DNA from 2 places in the Geobacter sp. PheSNFMC genome. Region 2 is predicted to be linked to the other one. Evidence: riboswitches for the same ligand, from Rfam matches in the RefSeq annotation. Region 2 holds a riboswitch; the other holds the start of a gene.
The links. Region 2 has a riboswitch for cobalamin ahead of cobU (bifunctional adenosylcobinamide kinase/adenosylcobinamide-phosphate guanylyltransferase). Riboswitches for the same ligand answer to the same signal wherever they lie in the genome.
Positions count from the first base shown of each region.

Region 1 (5,444 bases), on a different contig from region 2:
CAGTGCGTTGAAGATTGCGGCGGCCAGCCGGTTCCAACTGGTGGCTTCGCCGCCGCCGATGTTGAAGATACCGTTGATGTGCGGCTTGTCCAGAAAGTGCAGTGTCATGGCGGCGGCGTCTTTCACGTAGATGAAGTCGCGTTGCTGCTCGCCATCGGCGTAATCGGAGCGATGGGACCTGAAGAGACGCAACGTACCGGTGGCAAGGATCTGTTCATACGCCTTGAGAACCAGTGAGCGCATATCCCCCTTGTGATGCTCGTTAGGACCGAAGACATTGAAGTATTTCAACCCCACCATCTTCTCCAGCAGCCCGTTGGCCCTGGCCCAGAGATCAAAGAGATGTTTGGAGTAGCCGTACATATTGAGTGGCCGCAATGAGCACAGCGCTGTCTCGTTGTCCAGGAAGCCGTGGCTGCCGTCACCGTAGGTGGCGGCGCTGGAGGCATAGATGAAGCGGATGCCGTTCGCCGCCGCATACAGGGCAAGCTGCTTGGAATAGGCAAAATTGTTTTCGATCAGATAGGAGGCGTCCCGCTCCGTGGTGGCGGAACAGGCCCCCAGGTGCAGGATCGCATCGATCCGTTCCCCGCCGAAAGCCCCATCTGCGACAATCTGCCGGAGAAAGACATCCTTCTCCAGGTAATCCCGAAACCGGAGTGCCCGAAGGTTTTTCCATTTATTTCCGGTACCGAGATGATCAACCACCAGAATATCGTCCTGGCCGCGTTGATTCAGTTCATGGACAACGGCGCTGCCTATCATGCCGGCGCCGCCGGTTACGATGAGCATGTAAAGGTGCCTTTCCGTCAGTCGACAGGTGTCCTGCGGAAAAATTCCGCTTGGTGTTACTAATATTGAAATCGTGCCACCGTCTATATCATAGAATAGTCCGCCGAACAAGGGGGGCTATTGGCTAACTTGAAAAGAGGAGCCGATACGCTTTGCATCCCTGTCCGGATGCTCCAGGCGGATATGCCGCTCAGTAGCTCAGGTCCGGGCATGAACCTGGCACGGCTGCACGATCAATTCTTCTCCCCATTTCTCCCTCACTCGCTGCCGCATCGTTTCGATCCTGCCGCCGTTCAGGAGGAACGGATCGAGGGTGGTGCGGAATTGATGTGGTACGCCGCTCCGGCACAACAGTTCCGCGCTCTGTCGGGCGGCGTCGCCGCTTCCCGGCATGGCTGTTATCAGGTGATACTCGTCAAAGGATGCCTTGATATCCATGCCGACCCAGTCCAGATATGGCAGGCAGGAGTGGAGACGCTCGGGGAAAGGCCCGGCCGTATGCAGCCCAGTTGAAAAGCCCATGTGCCGTACTTCGGCAAGAGCCGATCTCAGCCCGTGCTGCATGGTCGGCTCGCCGCCGCTGAAGACCACGGCATCCAGCAGGCCGTGCCGCTGTTCGAGGAAACGGAGCACATCTCCCCACGGCACCGTTCCAGGTTGGCCACACGTTAACAGGTGGCGGTTGTGACAGTAGCCGCAACGCCAGGGGCAGCCCTGGCAGAAGAGCACCGCCGCCAGTTTGCCGGGATAGTCGATGGTGGTAAAGGGGGTAAGGCCGCCAATGGCAAGCATGGGTGCTCCTGTTCACGTCTGATCGGATCGGTGCAGCCCGGGCGATGCACGCCGTGGCCGCCAGCCTTCGCCTGGAACGCACGGCCGCAGTTTTATCGGGTTTTGTTGTCGCAGCCGAGAAATCATAGGCTCTACGGCTTGGTCACCTCCGTCTCCCTGAAAAACCGGCGTTCAGCATATTCAGCCTGTTTGCCGGTGTTGAAGGAGGCGACCGGGCGATGATACCCCATCACCCTGGTCCAGACCTCGCACGGTTGACGCTGCTCCTGGGGAATGTCCGTATGCTGTTGCTGGTGGCTGTTCATGCTGAACCTCCTTGGTGGTTGGCTCGTCTGCGGATCAGGTCCTGATCGCAGAGGGGGCAAAACTGGTGTTCGCCGCTGAGGTAACCGTGTCTGGGGCAGATGGAGAAGGTTGGGGTAACAGTGAGATACGGCAGCCTGAACCGCTCCAGCGAACGCCGAACCAGCGTCTTGCAGGCTTCCGCACTGGAAACCCGCTCTGCCAGGTAAAGGTGCAGCACTGTGCCGCCGGTATACTTGCCCTGCAGCTCTTCCTGGCGCTTCAGCGCCTCGAACGGGTCATCGGTGAATCCTGCCGGCAGTTGGGACGAGTTGGTGTAGTAAGGCGCATCAGACGTGCCGGCCTGGATAATGCCGGGAAAGCGCTTTTTGTCCTCCCGGGCAAAGCGGTAGGTGGTCCCTTCCGCAGGGGTGGCCTCCAGGTTGTACATATGGCCGGTCTCTTCCTGAAACTCGACCATCCGCTGCCTCAGGTGATCGAGCAACCGCACCGCCAGCGCGTGTCCCGCTGGCGTGGCGATATCCTCGGAATCTGAGGTGAAATTGCGGATCATCTCATTGATGCCGTTGACCCCGATGGTGGAAAAGTGATTGCGCAGGGTACCCAGGTAGCGCTTGGTGTAGGGGAACAGACCGTTATCCATGTGGCGCTGGATTACCTTGCGCTTGATCTCCAGGCTGGTACGGCTGATTTCAAGCAACTGGTCCAGCCGCCTGAAAAGTCCCGTTTCATCTCCCCGATGCTGGTACCCCAGCCGGGCACAGTTGATGGTGGCTACACCGATGGAGCCGGTCTGCTCGGCAGAGCCGAAGAGGCCATTGCCCCGTTTCAGCAGTTCCCGCAGGTCAAGCTGAAGGCGGCAGCACATGGAACGGACCATGCTGGGCGTGAGCTCCGAGTTGATGAAGTTCTGGAAGTAAGGCAGGCCGTAACGGGCGGTCATGGCGAACAAGAACCCGGCATTCTCGCTTTCCCATGGGAAATCGGGGGTAATGTTGTAGGTTGGAATCGGGAAGGTGAAGACCCTGCCCTTTGCATCACCGCTGGTCATCACTTCGATATAGGCCCGGTTGATCAGGTCCGTTTCCGCCTGCAGTTCGCCGTAGGTGAAGGGCATCTCCGCGCCGCCGATTATCGGCACCTGACCCTTCAGGTCCTCCGGGCAGGTCCAGTCGAAGGTGAGATTTGTGAAGGGGGTCTGGGTTCCCCAGCGGGACGGAACGTTCAGGTTGAAGATCAGTTCCTGGATGTGCTGCCTGACCTCTTCGTAGGAGAGCCGGTCCTTGCGGATGAAGGGAGCCATGTAGGTGTCGAAGGAGCTGAAGGCCTGGGCGCCGGCCCATTCGTTTTGCAGGGTGCCGAGAAAGTTGACGATCTGTCCGATGGCGCTGGACATATGTTTTGGAGGAGATGCCTCGACCTTGCCCGGTACGCCGTTGAACCCTTCGGCGAGGAGCATGCGCAGGGACCAACCGGCGCAGTAGCCGGAGAGCATATCCAGGTCGTGGATGTGGATGCTCCCGTCCCGATGGGCCTCGCCGATTTCCGGAGGATAGACGTGATTGAGCCAGTAATTGGCCGTCACCTTGCCGGCAACGTTGAGGATCAATCCGCCAAGGGAATACCCCTGGTTGGCGTTGGCGCTGACCCGCCAGTCGGACTGGTCCAGATATTCGTTGACCGATGCGGAGACATCCACCACGGTTTTCTTGTCCTGACGGAGCTTGGTGCGCTGCTCCCGGTAGACCGCATAGGCCCGCATGGTGGCGAAGTGGTTGGCCGAGATCAGGGCCTGTTCCACCACGTCCTGGATGTGCTCAACGTGGGGCGGGGTTTCGGGGAAACGGTGCCGCAGCACTTTGATCACCTGTCGGCTGAGGAGCCCGGCCTCGTCCCCGTCGAGTTCACCACTGGCTCGTCCGGCCTTGAGAATGGCGGCTTGGATCCTGGATTCGTCGAAGGAGGCGCGGGTTCCGTCACGCTTGATGACAGCGGTGGGAAGTGAGGAAACTGAGGTATGGTGCATTGTGGGGACTCCCTTGCTCCAGGGGTCCGGTGAGTAGTGAAAGAGGCGAGAAGGGACAAAAAAGTCCGCATGTGCCGAAGCACCATGCGGACTTTCCGTGTTCAAAGCCCTTCTGTTCCATAGTCCACGCACTCCCGGTTCCCGGGGAGCTGCTGCCGATAACAATCGGCAGGTACTGTGGTTGAAATCGACGGCAGGTCTTCTGGCTTGCGAATCATCCTCCGGGCGCCTTCCCGGCCATTCGGCCAGTGGCATGTCGCCCTTCGTCCTCGCTTACAGCGGCGGGTCCGCGGGGGAATCGCTCGTTCACCGAGCTGCACCCCTCTTCCCTATCAAGCCCGTGCGGGCACCGTGATTGGCTATTCAATTGTTATAAGGTTACCAGATGTTGTGTCGGATTAATATCATGGGCCCATATGTGGAGTCAAGGCATAATGTAAGTTGCTGTCATGCGCGCGGGGCAACGAGCTACCGTATCGCCCGCTCAGAATCCTTGCGGCGTCAGGAGCTGTATGATGATCATCTGGTGATAAACAGGTCGGAACTTGCACTAGCCACAGGCTTTTCAACGGATGAAGGGTCATCCTTTCGCACCTTGGACGAGGACGGCATAACTGCCAGGAGAAGGGAGTGCAAGGTGGAGCTGGGAGTGCTGCCGACGCTGGATCGCGATGGACTACAGTTAAGAAAAAAGCCCTTCCGCGCGGAGTGGAAGGGCTTTCATCATGTTGGCGTCCCCTGGGGGATTTGAACCCCCGTCGCCGCCGTGAAAGGGCGGTGTCCTGGGCCGGGCTAGACGAAGGGGACGAAGGGAAAAGAACCCGGTCGAATGTTCGGCCGGGTTCTTTGTGTGTGGTTGGTGAGCCGCGTTGGGATCGAACCAACGACCACCTGATTAAAAGTCAGGTGCTCTACCATCTGAGCTAGCGGCTCGCAAAGAGAAGACAACTTTTATCAGACTCCTTGTTGCCGGTCAAGCATTTTTTATGCTTTATCCAGAAACGGGTTGCTGATGATGATGGTCTGGTCCCGTCGCGGCCCGATGGAGACGAGGACGATGGGGCAGCCAATCAGTTGCTCGAGTCGCTTCACGTAGCTTTTCGCCTTCTCGGGCAGTTCCTCGAAGGTGCGCGCCCCGCTGATGTCGCTCATCCAGCCCGGCAGTTCCTCGTAGACCGGTTCGCACTTTTCGAACACGGCGAGGTTGGCGGGGAGGTCGGTCAGGGGCTTGCCTTCGAAGGTGTAGCCGGTGCAGACTTTGATGGTCTCGAAATCGTTCAGGACGTCGAGCTTTGTCAGTGCCACGCCGGTGAGGCCGTTGACCCGTACCGCGTAGCGGACCACCATGGCGTCGAACCAGCCGCAGCGGCGCGGCCGTCCGGTGGTTGCGCCGAATTCATGGCCGACCTGGCGCAGTTTCTCGCCATCGGCGTCAAGAAGCTCCGTGGGGACCGGGCCGCTGCCGACCCGCGTGACATAGGCCTTGGATATGCCGATGATCTCATGGATGTCCCGGGGGCTCATGCCAGTG
Region 1 covers NZ_JCAMRN010000106.1:96-5,539, reverse strand. Annotated here, with positions in the region: gene rfaD (ADP-glyceromanno-heptose 6-epimerase) at 1-792, opposite strand, end outside; gene AC6CDK_RS17270 (anaerobic ribonucleoside-triphosphate reductase activating protein) at 991-1,584, opposite strand; gene nrdD (anaerobic ribonucleoside-triphosphate reductase) at 1,716-1,889, opposite strand; gene AC6CDK_RS17260 (ribonucleoside triphosphate reductase) at 1,886-3,913, opposite strand; cobalamin riboswitch at 4,089-4,282, opposite strand; tRNA gene AC6CDK_RS17255 (tRNA-Glu) at 4,643-4,720, opposite strand; tRNA gene AC6CDK_RS17250 (tRNA-Lys) at 4,771-4,846, opposite strand; partial or broken gene AC6CDK_RS17245 (adenylosuccinate synthetase) at 4,898-5,444, opposite strand, start outside.
Region 1: another riboswitch for cobalamin. It lies ahead of AC6CDK_RS17260 (ribonucleoside triphosphate reductase); the one in region 2 lies ahead of cobU (bifunctional adenosylcobinamide kinase/adenosylcobinamide-phosphate guanylyltransferase).

Region 2 (8,298 bases):
CAACACAAAAAATTCTTCCAGGTCAGCAAGGCCGTTGCGGAGGAGCTGCCAGTTCTTTTTCCGGGCTTCAATGAAGGCCGGAAGCTTTTCAAGCTGCGCGCAGCCGATCGCCGCCTGCATTTCGGTGACTTTGAGGTTATAGCCGAAGTGTGAGTAAACATATTTGTGGTCATAACCTGATGGCAGCTCGCCGTACTGCCGTGCGAACCGGTTGCCGCAGGTGTCGTCCCTGCCCGAAGGGCACCAGCAGTCGCGCCCCCAGTCCCGGAGTGACGCAACTATTCGCTTCAGCTGGTCGTCGTTGGTGCAAATCGCTCCTCCCTCGCCCATGGTCATGTGATGCGGGGGGTAGAAGCTGAAGGTGCCAAAATGCCCGATTGTGCCGGTGTTACGCCAAGTGCCGTCGATAACGTACCGCGATCCGAGGGCATCGCAGTTGTCCTCGATGAGCCAGAGGCCGTTGTGGTCACAGAACGATCGAATTGCCCCCAGGTCAAAGGGGTTCCCCAGGGTATGGGCCACCATGACGGCCTTGGTACGAGGGGACAATGCCTCGTCGAGTCGCGTAACATCGATGTTGTAGGTAGGCAAGGTGACATCGACGAATACCGGGATTGCGCCGAACTGGATGATCGGGGCAACGGTTGTCGGGAAGCCGGCTGCTACGGTGATGACTTCATCGCCCCGCCGAATACGCCTGTCTCCGAGCTTTGGCGATGTAAGTGCCATGAAGGCGAGCAAGTTTGCGGATGACCCTGAATTTACGAGCAGGCAGTGCTTTGTCCCAAGGTGTCTGGCGAAGCCGTGCTCGAACTGGTCGGCGTAACGTCCTGTGGTCAGCCAGAAATCAAGTGATGCGTCAATAAGGTTCACCAATTCCTGCCCGTCGAAGACGCGGCCGCCATACGATATCCGATCGCCTGGCGAAAAGGCTTTCCGTGTCGCATGGACCTGGTTGTAATAGTCCAAGGCAGCGTCAATCACCTTGTGTCTCAGCCTGGCTTCCCTTTCGTCATGCATGCTGTCCCCCGATGGCAGCTTCCCTCCGAGAGCTGCACACACGATACTCATAATCGTCAATTTGCCTTTCGGTGAACATCCGCATGTCGGTGGTTCCGTCATCACAGCCCAGATACCACGCAATTGTCCAATGGAGCGCCTCTTCGAGTGACAGGGCCGGAGTCCAACCGAGAACGGAGCGTGCACGCGAACAGTCGAGACTCAGATGGTGGGCTTCCCCTGGGTTAAGCACCTTGTCCAGTGCCCAAGAAGCACCTTTCTCCCACAGGCCCGCTGCAATGCGGACCACATCAAGTACCGTCCTCGTGTCTTCCCGTGCTGGCCCGAAGTTCCATCCTCCGGGATATGATCCTCCATTATTCCACAAGTACTCCGCCAGAGTCAGATATCCGCAGAGTGGTTCCAAGACGTGCTGCCAGGGCCGGACTGCGTTGGGATATCGAAGCAGAAGAGTTTCGCGTTCGGTAAAGGTGCGGACAAGGTCAGGGATGAGGCGATCTGTAGCCCAGTCCCCGCCGCCGATGACGTTTCCGGCACGCACCGTTGCGACGCGTGTTGGAGAATTGGAGAAAAATGAGCGGCGGTACGCCGAAACCACCAATTCAGCACACCCTTTGCTGTTGGAGTACGGGTCGCTGCCACCCATTGGGTCATCCTCGCGAAAAGGCACGGAAGACTCATTGTTTTCATAGCACTTGTCGCTCGTGACAACGATTGCGACGCGAACGGAAGGGACCTCCCTGACAGCCTCCAGGAAGTTTACGGTCCCCATGACGTTTGTTTCGTAGGTGTTCACAGGGTCATTGTAAGATGCGCGCACCAAGGGCTGGGCAGCCAGATGAAACGCAATTTCGGGGGCAGCGCTCGACATGGCCCGTTTAAGCTGTGCTCCATCCCTGATGTCGGCGATGGTCGACGCGGCCAGTGCATCGGCTATTCGGGCGGAGGCAAAGATGCCGTTTTCGTGAGCAGGCTCAAGTGCATAGCCAGAAACATGGCTGCCGTAACGCTTGAGAAGGAGCGAAAGCCATCCCCCCTTGAAACCGGTATGGCCGGTAATAAACACTGGTCTTCCATTCCAGAATTGTCTCGTCATTTCCAGATCTTCCAAAGGGCCTGGCCCGATTGCCACATCCGTTCAAGTTCTTCCTTGTCGCGGAGGGCGTCCATACATTTCCAGAAGCCATGATGCTTGTACGCTACGAGTTCGTGAGCGTGCGCCAGCTCTTCCAGGGGGGTCTGTTCCCACATCGTGAGATCGGCATCATCGGGGAGGTAGGAGAACACCTCCGGTTTCAATACAAAGAACCCCCCGTTGATCCAGCCGCCGTCACCGAGCGGCTTTTCCTTGAAGCTCGATACCCGGTTGTCGTCATCCAGGCCGAGAAGCCCGAAACGGCCGGCGGGCTGTACTGCCGTCACAGTGGCAATTTTGCCGTGAGACCGGTGGAACGAAATCAGTTCCTGGAGGTTGACGTCGGCCAAGCCATCGCCATAGGTGAGGAGAAATTCTTCTTTGCCCACGTACTGCCTGACTCTCTTGAGCCGCCCGGCGGTGAGAGTATTGAGTCCCGTTTCAACCAACGTGACACGGAATTTTTCCGTATTGGTTTGATGAATCTCGAAACTGTTGGTCTGCAGGTTGAAGGTAACGTCGGAATTGTAGAGGTAGTAATTCATGAAGTACTGCTTGATCATGAATCCTTTGTATCCGAGGCATATGATGAATTCGTTGAACCCCTGGGTCTCGTAGATTTTCATGAGGTGCCAAAGAATTGGCTTCTCGCCGATTTCAATCATCGGCTTCGGTTTCAGGTAGGATTCCTCGGAAATCCTTGTTCCCAGGCCTCCGGCAAAGATCACGACTTTCATGACAGCTCCCGACCTTAGATGAAATGTCTCCCATGGGATAATTGCTGGAAGCTAGATAGCAACTGTAATGCCATGCGGAAAATATGTTGAAATATCGAGATGTTTTGAGTGGGGGGGTGGGAGGACGGAAAGTTGACTCATTGTGGCGTCTGAGCGTTGCGCGCCATGCGGTTGTTTCCACGACCATGCGTAGTTTGGATGGCAGATGATGGAGCGAATATGATCGAGGCCGTGAAGAGAGCCTCGGGCATTGGTGCTGTTGACCTGGGAGATTGCATTCAGAGCCATCGCTTGCGACCCAGGTATAGGATCCTGTCGCACATCCTGATCCGGCACACTTGACCCAGGCAGCAACCTGCTGCGTTTCCTTTGTCAGTCCGGCGGCGTCCCACGCCCAGGCATCGTTCATGTTTGTATGTCAGTGCTTTGACTCATGTGCCCGTGGCGGGGGGAGGGAGGTCGCGCTCTCCATCGAAGCTTCCGGTGCTGTTCGAGCCCTCGGGTGTAAGCGTGATAGTACGTTCCACGTTGAAAAACAAGATGATAAGTCCGGTGGGAGGGGCGAGTGCGCCGCGTGTTCGAGGGCCAGCCTTTTACGCTATGAATCCATAGACATGTGTTAATTCCTGGAATTGGGTATCGGTCCAGCTTCATGGATGCCGGGACTGCAGAGGGTTTTTCCCGGGTTAGACGTTTTTTTCTAAAGTTTCCCTGCGGCATTCCGATATGTGGTCATAGGGAGTGTTATATTCTCAGGGAGAGATGCCATGAATATCGAAGCCACCAGTGGGACAGGACCATCCGCGGTTGCGGTTGTTCCGGCAATTGTGGCCAAGTCGCGGCAGGATGGAGAGGGGAAACATGCTCAACGGCCCGTGGAGCAGACCCGCGAGCCCGAGAAGGACAAGGGCAAGAGCGAAGAGGAACGGGTCAAGGAGGCGGCTGAACGGATCAATGCGTTCATCGAGTCGGTCAGCCGCGATCTTGAATTTTCCGTGGACAAGGACACCAACAGAACGGTCGTCAAGGTCCTGGCACGGGAAAACGGCGAGGTGATCCGGCAGATTCCCGCCGAGGAAATCCTCAAGATCGCCAAAGTCCTCGACGAGCTCAAGGGGCTGATCATCCGGGAAAAGGCCTGATATGAGCTGATCGCCGCATGTGGCGGCAACGTGCCGCCAGGGGGCCGGGGCGCGCGCCGGGGTGGTGCATTCCGTCTGCCGGCTGGGTGCCGCGATAATCGGGTGTTGACTGAAACACAGAGACGCGCGGCAGAGAGCCGCGCGTCTTCTTGTGTCTGGTATGCCCCTGCCCGCGGCAGCGCTCAGTCGCTGATGAAAAAATTCTTGTTCTCCTCGTAAGTCTGGGCGAACAGTGTCACGTCACGCTGGAGAGCCTCGGGCGTGTAGCCGAGTAGATGCGCCTCCGGCGTTTTTCCCAGATCGAGCTCGTCGTCCGGGTGGCGCTCGCCGATGCCGAGTTTCTTGCAGAACTTGTCTGCCAGGCAGGTGGTGGCGGTCAGAAAAAGCTCGTACTGGTCCGACAGCCCTGGGTTGGGAAAGTCGTGGTGGTGCATGACCGCCGCGGAAAGGGTCTCCGGGAAGTTCCACTTGCGGATGACGAGTGCTCCCACCTCGGCATGGGAAAAGGAGTAGATGCTCCGCTCCACGCCCTCGAACGGCAGCCCCTCATTGTAGCAGCGCATCATTACCTGCTGGTATTTCGAAGGATCCAGGTCGTTCATGATGGTCTTGCCGATGTCGTGGAACAGCCCGGCCAGAAACGCCGTCTCTTCGTTGACGAACTTGCCGTTGGCGCTGATGATCCGTGCGGCGATGGCGGCGCCCACGGCATGTTCCCAGAGCATTTTCTCCGTCAGGCCGAAGCGTTTGCATATCTGCTTGAGGGACGCGGCCACCACCAGGCTTTTCAGGGTCCTGAACCCAAGGAGCATGATTGCTCCGGACAGGGTGTTGATCTGGCGCTGACAGCCATAGTAGGCCGAGTTGGAGAGTTTGAGGATGCGTGCGGCTACGGCTGGATCGGCTGAGACCGCCTGGGCGATCTTCTCGATCGTCACGTCCTCCTGCTCGATCATTTCGATGACCTTGGTGGCGACGAGCGGGATGGTCGGCAGGTCCACGGCGGAGAGAATGAGGGTTTCCAGTTCCTTGTTCATGGGGCACCTGTTCGGGGTAAGCAGCTGCGGACGACAAATGTTCAGAATAACATGCAATTTTCTTGCCTAAAGTGTGACGTGCGACCGGTTGTCGCCACTGATTGCATTGGGAGGGCCGAGGTGCTATTGTCGCACGGGCAGCCAGCATTTCAGGGGGATCCATGGTGAATATCACGAGCGCGGAATTTGTCACGAGCGGCACGAGGCCTGAGCACTACCCGCCCGGCGACCTTCCCGAGATCGCCTTTGTGGGGCGATCCAATGTCGGAAAATCGTCACTCATCAACGTGCTCGTGAACCGCAAGAGCCTGGTCCGGACCAGTTCCACGCCGGGGCGCACCCAGCTCATCAACTTCTTTCGGGTGAATGGCGGCCTGATGCTGGTTGACCTTCCGGGCTACGGGTTCGCCCGTGTCCCGCCGGAGGTGAAAAAGCAGTGGGGCCCCATGGTCGAGACCTACCTTGCGGGACGCTCCTGCCTCGCCTGCGTGGTGCTGATCGTGGATGTCCGCCGGACGCCGGCCGAGGAGGACCGGCTCATGCTCCAGTGGCTGCGGGCCTACGACATCCCGGTGCTGGTGGTCATCACCAAGTGCGACAAGGTCTCGAAGAACGAGCGGGCCAAGCAGGCGGCCCTGATCAGCCGGACTCTCGGCCTGGCCCCGGACGAGACGGCTTTCTTCTCCGCCCTTTCCCGCGAGGGACGCGACGCCATCTGGGCGCGGATCGAGGCGATCATGGCCGAAGAACACCCGCAGGCAGAGGAGGGCGCTCCGGAATGACCGGTCGCCAAGGGCGTTGACTTTTACAGCCCGCTCTGCTACAAGTCTTTGAACAATCGAATATTTCAAGCGTTCAGGTGCTTCCACTCCCACGGTGGAAGGTAAAAGGGAAAAGGGTGAGAATCCCTTGCTGTCCCGCAACTGTGAACGGTGATGAAAGCCGCAGCAATGCCACTGGAGTCCTTGTTGATGTGAAGGCGTGAAATACGTCTTCTTCCGGGAAGGCGCGGCGAGTAAATTGATCCGTGAGCCAGGAAACCTGCCCGAACGCATGAGCAGCGGCCTCCGAGGAAGAGGTGCCGAAGCCATCGTCAATTCAGCCACGGTATTCGAGCCCCGCCCCCTTGTCAGGAGGCGGGGTTTTTCATTCATGGCACAGATCATTTTCATAACGGGCGGCGCCCGCAGCGGCAAAAGCCGCTTGGCCGAGGAACTGGCGGCCCGGTTGGGTGCTCCCCTCGGCTACCTGGCCACCGGCTCTGCCGGCGACGGGGAAATGGCCGAACGGATCGCCCGGCACCGGGCGCGCCGCGGCGATGCCTGGACCACCATCGAAGAACCCCTGGCCCTGGCCGAGGCCCTGGCGGCCCAGGACGGCCGGTTTGCCGCGGTTCTCGTGGATTGCGTCACCCTCTGGCTCTCCAATCTCCTCTTTTCCCTGGACGATCCAGCCCGTGTGCTCGATGAAGTCGAAACATTGACGCGGACATTCCCTTCCCTCCGGACCCCGCTCATCATCGTATCCAACGAGGTGGGCATGGGGATCGTGCCGGAGAACCGGCTGGCGCGGCAGTTCCGTGACCTGGCCGGCGAGGCCAACGAGCGGATCGCCGCCGCGGCCGACGAAGTCTACGTGACGTTCAGCGGACTCCCGCTGCGCCTCAAATGAATCCTGAAAGACAATCCTGAAAGACGAGGTACTGCATGACGCTGCTGACCGAAGCCCTGTCAAAAATATGTCCCGTAGATGCCGAACTCATGGCCCAGGCCCAGGCGCGGCTCGACAACAAAACCAAGCCCGTCGGCTCCCTGGGACGACTGGAGGAGTTCGCCCGGCGTATGGCGGCCATCACCGGCAGCCTTGCGCCCGATACGGAGAAGAAGGTGGTCTTCACCTTTGCCGGCGATCATGGCGTGACCGACGAGGGCGTGTCGGCCTTTCCCCGGGAAGTGACCCCCCAGATGGTCTACAACTTCCTGAAGGGCGGTGCAGGGATCAACGTGCTCGCCCGCCACGTGGGAGCCCAGGTGCGGGTGGTCGACATCGGGGTCGATCACGATTTCGGCGACACCCCCGGCCTCATCGTCCGGAAGGTTGCCCGGGGCACCCGCAATTTCGCCCAGGGCCCGGCCATGACCCGGGAGGAGGCGGTGGCTGCCCTGGAGGTGGGGATCGGCTTGGCGAACGAGGCTAAGCAGGAGGGGGTCGCCCTGGTCGGCACCGGCGAGATGGGCATCGGCAATACCACGCCGTCGGCTGCCATCATCGCCGCGTTCTCGGGGCTGCCGGTCCCGGCGGTGACCCACCGGGGGACCGGCATCGGCGATGGGGCCCTTGCCAACAAGGTCCGGGTCATCGAGGCGGGGCTGGCCCTGAACCAACCCGATCCGAAAGATCCCATCGATGTGCTGGCAAAAGTCGGAGGACTGGAGATCGCCGGCATCGCCGGCCTGATCCTCGGCTGCGCCGCAAACCGGCTGCCCGTGGTGGTGGACGGCTTCATCTCCACGGCCGGGGCTCTGGTGGCCTGCGAGCTCAATCCCCATGTGCGGGATTACCTCTTTGCGGCCCACCAGTCGGTGGAAGTGGGGCACCGGGCCATGCTCGACCGCATCGGCGCCGCACCGATCCTGGACCTCCAGATGCGCCTCGGCGAGGGGACCGGCGGTGCCCTGGCCATGGGACTCATCGAAGCTGGGGTCAGGATTTTGACGGAAATGGCCACCTTCGAGGAAGCGGGTGTAGCGGAAGGGGACTATTGAGACTCTATTTCATTGCCCTTCAGTTCCTGACCGTTGTCCCGCTGCCGTTCCGGCTGCGCTGGGACGAACGTGCCCTGGGACGCTCCATGGCCTTCTTCCCCCTGGCGGGGCTCACCCTGGGAGCACTGCTGGCCGGGGCCGACATGCTCCTGGCGGCGGTGTTGCCGCGGTCGGTCAGCGATCTTTTGCTGGTGGCGCTGCTGGCCGGGGTAACCGGCGCGCTGCACCTGGACGGCCTGGCCGATGTCTGCGACGGGCTGGCGGCCCGTGGCGGCAGGGAGCGTTTCCTGGCAGTCATGAAGGATTCCCGGGTGGGTGCCGTGGGGGTGGTGGGGCTCGTGCTCGGGCTGGCGCTCAAGTACCAGGCTCTCCTGGCGGTGCCGGACGACTTGAAGCGTCAGGCGCTCTTGCTTTTTCCCGCCGTGGCCCGCTACGCCCAGGTGCAGATGACCGTGGGCGCCA
Region 2 covers NZ_JCAMRN010000011.1:13,609-21,906, forward strand. Annotated here, with positions in the region: gene rfbH (lipopolysaccharide biosynthesis protein RfbH) at 1-1,020, opposite strand, end outside; gene rfbG (CDP-glucose 4,6-dehydratase) at 1,013-2,116, opposite strand; gene rfbF (glucose-1-phosphate cytidylyltransferase) at 2,113-2,892, opposite strand; gene AC6CDK_RS03890 (flagellar protein FlaG) at 3,660-4,034, shown strand; gene AC6CDK_RS03895 (HDOD domain-containing protein) at 4,217-5,071, opposite strand; gene yihA (ribosome biogenesis GTP-binding protein YihA/YsxC) at 5,233-5,853, shown strand; cobalamin riboswitch at 5,912-6,134, shown strand; gene cobU (bifunctional adenosylcobinamide kinase/adenosylcobinamide-phosphate guanylyltransferase) at 6,224-6,742, shown strand; gene cobT (nicotinate-nucleotide--dimethylbenzimidazole phosphoribosyltransferase) at 6,778-7,836, shown strand; gene cobS (adenosylcobinamide-GDP ribazoletransferase) at 7,833-8,298, shown strand, end outside.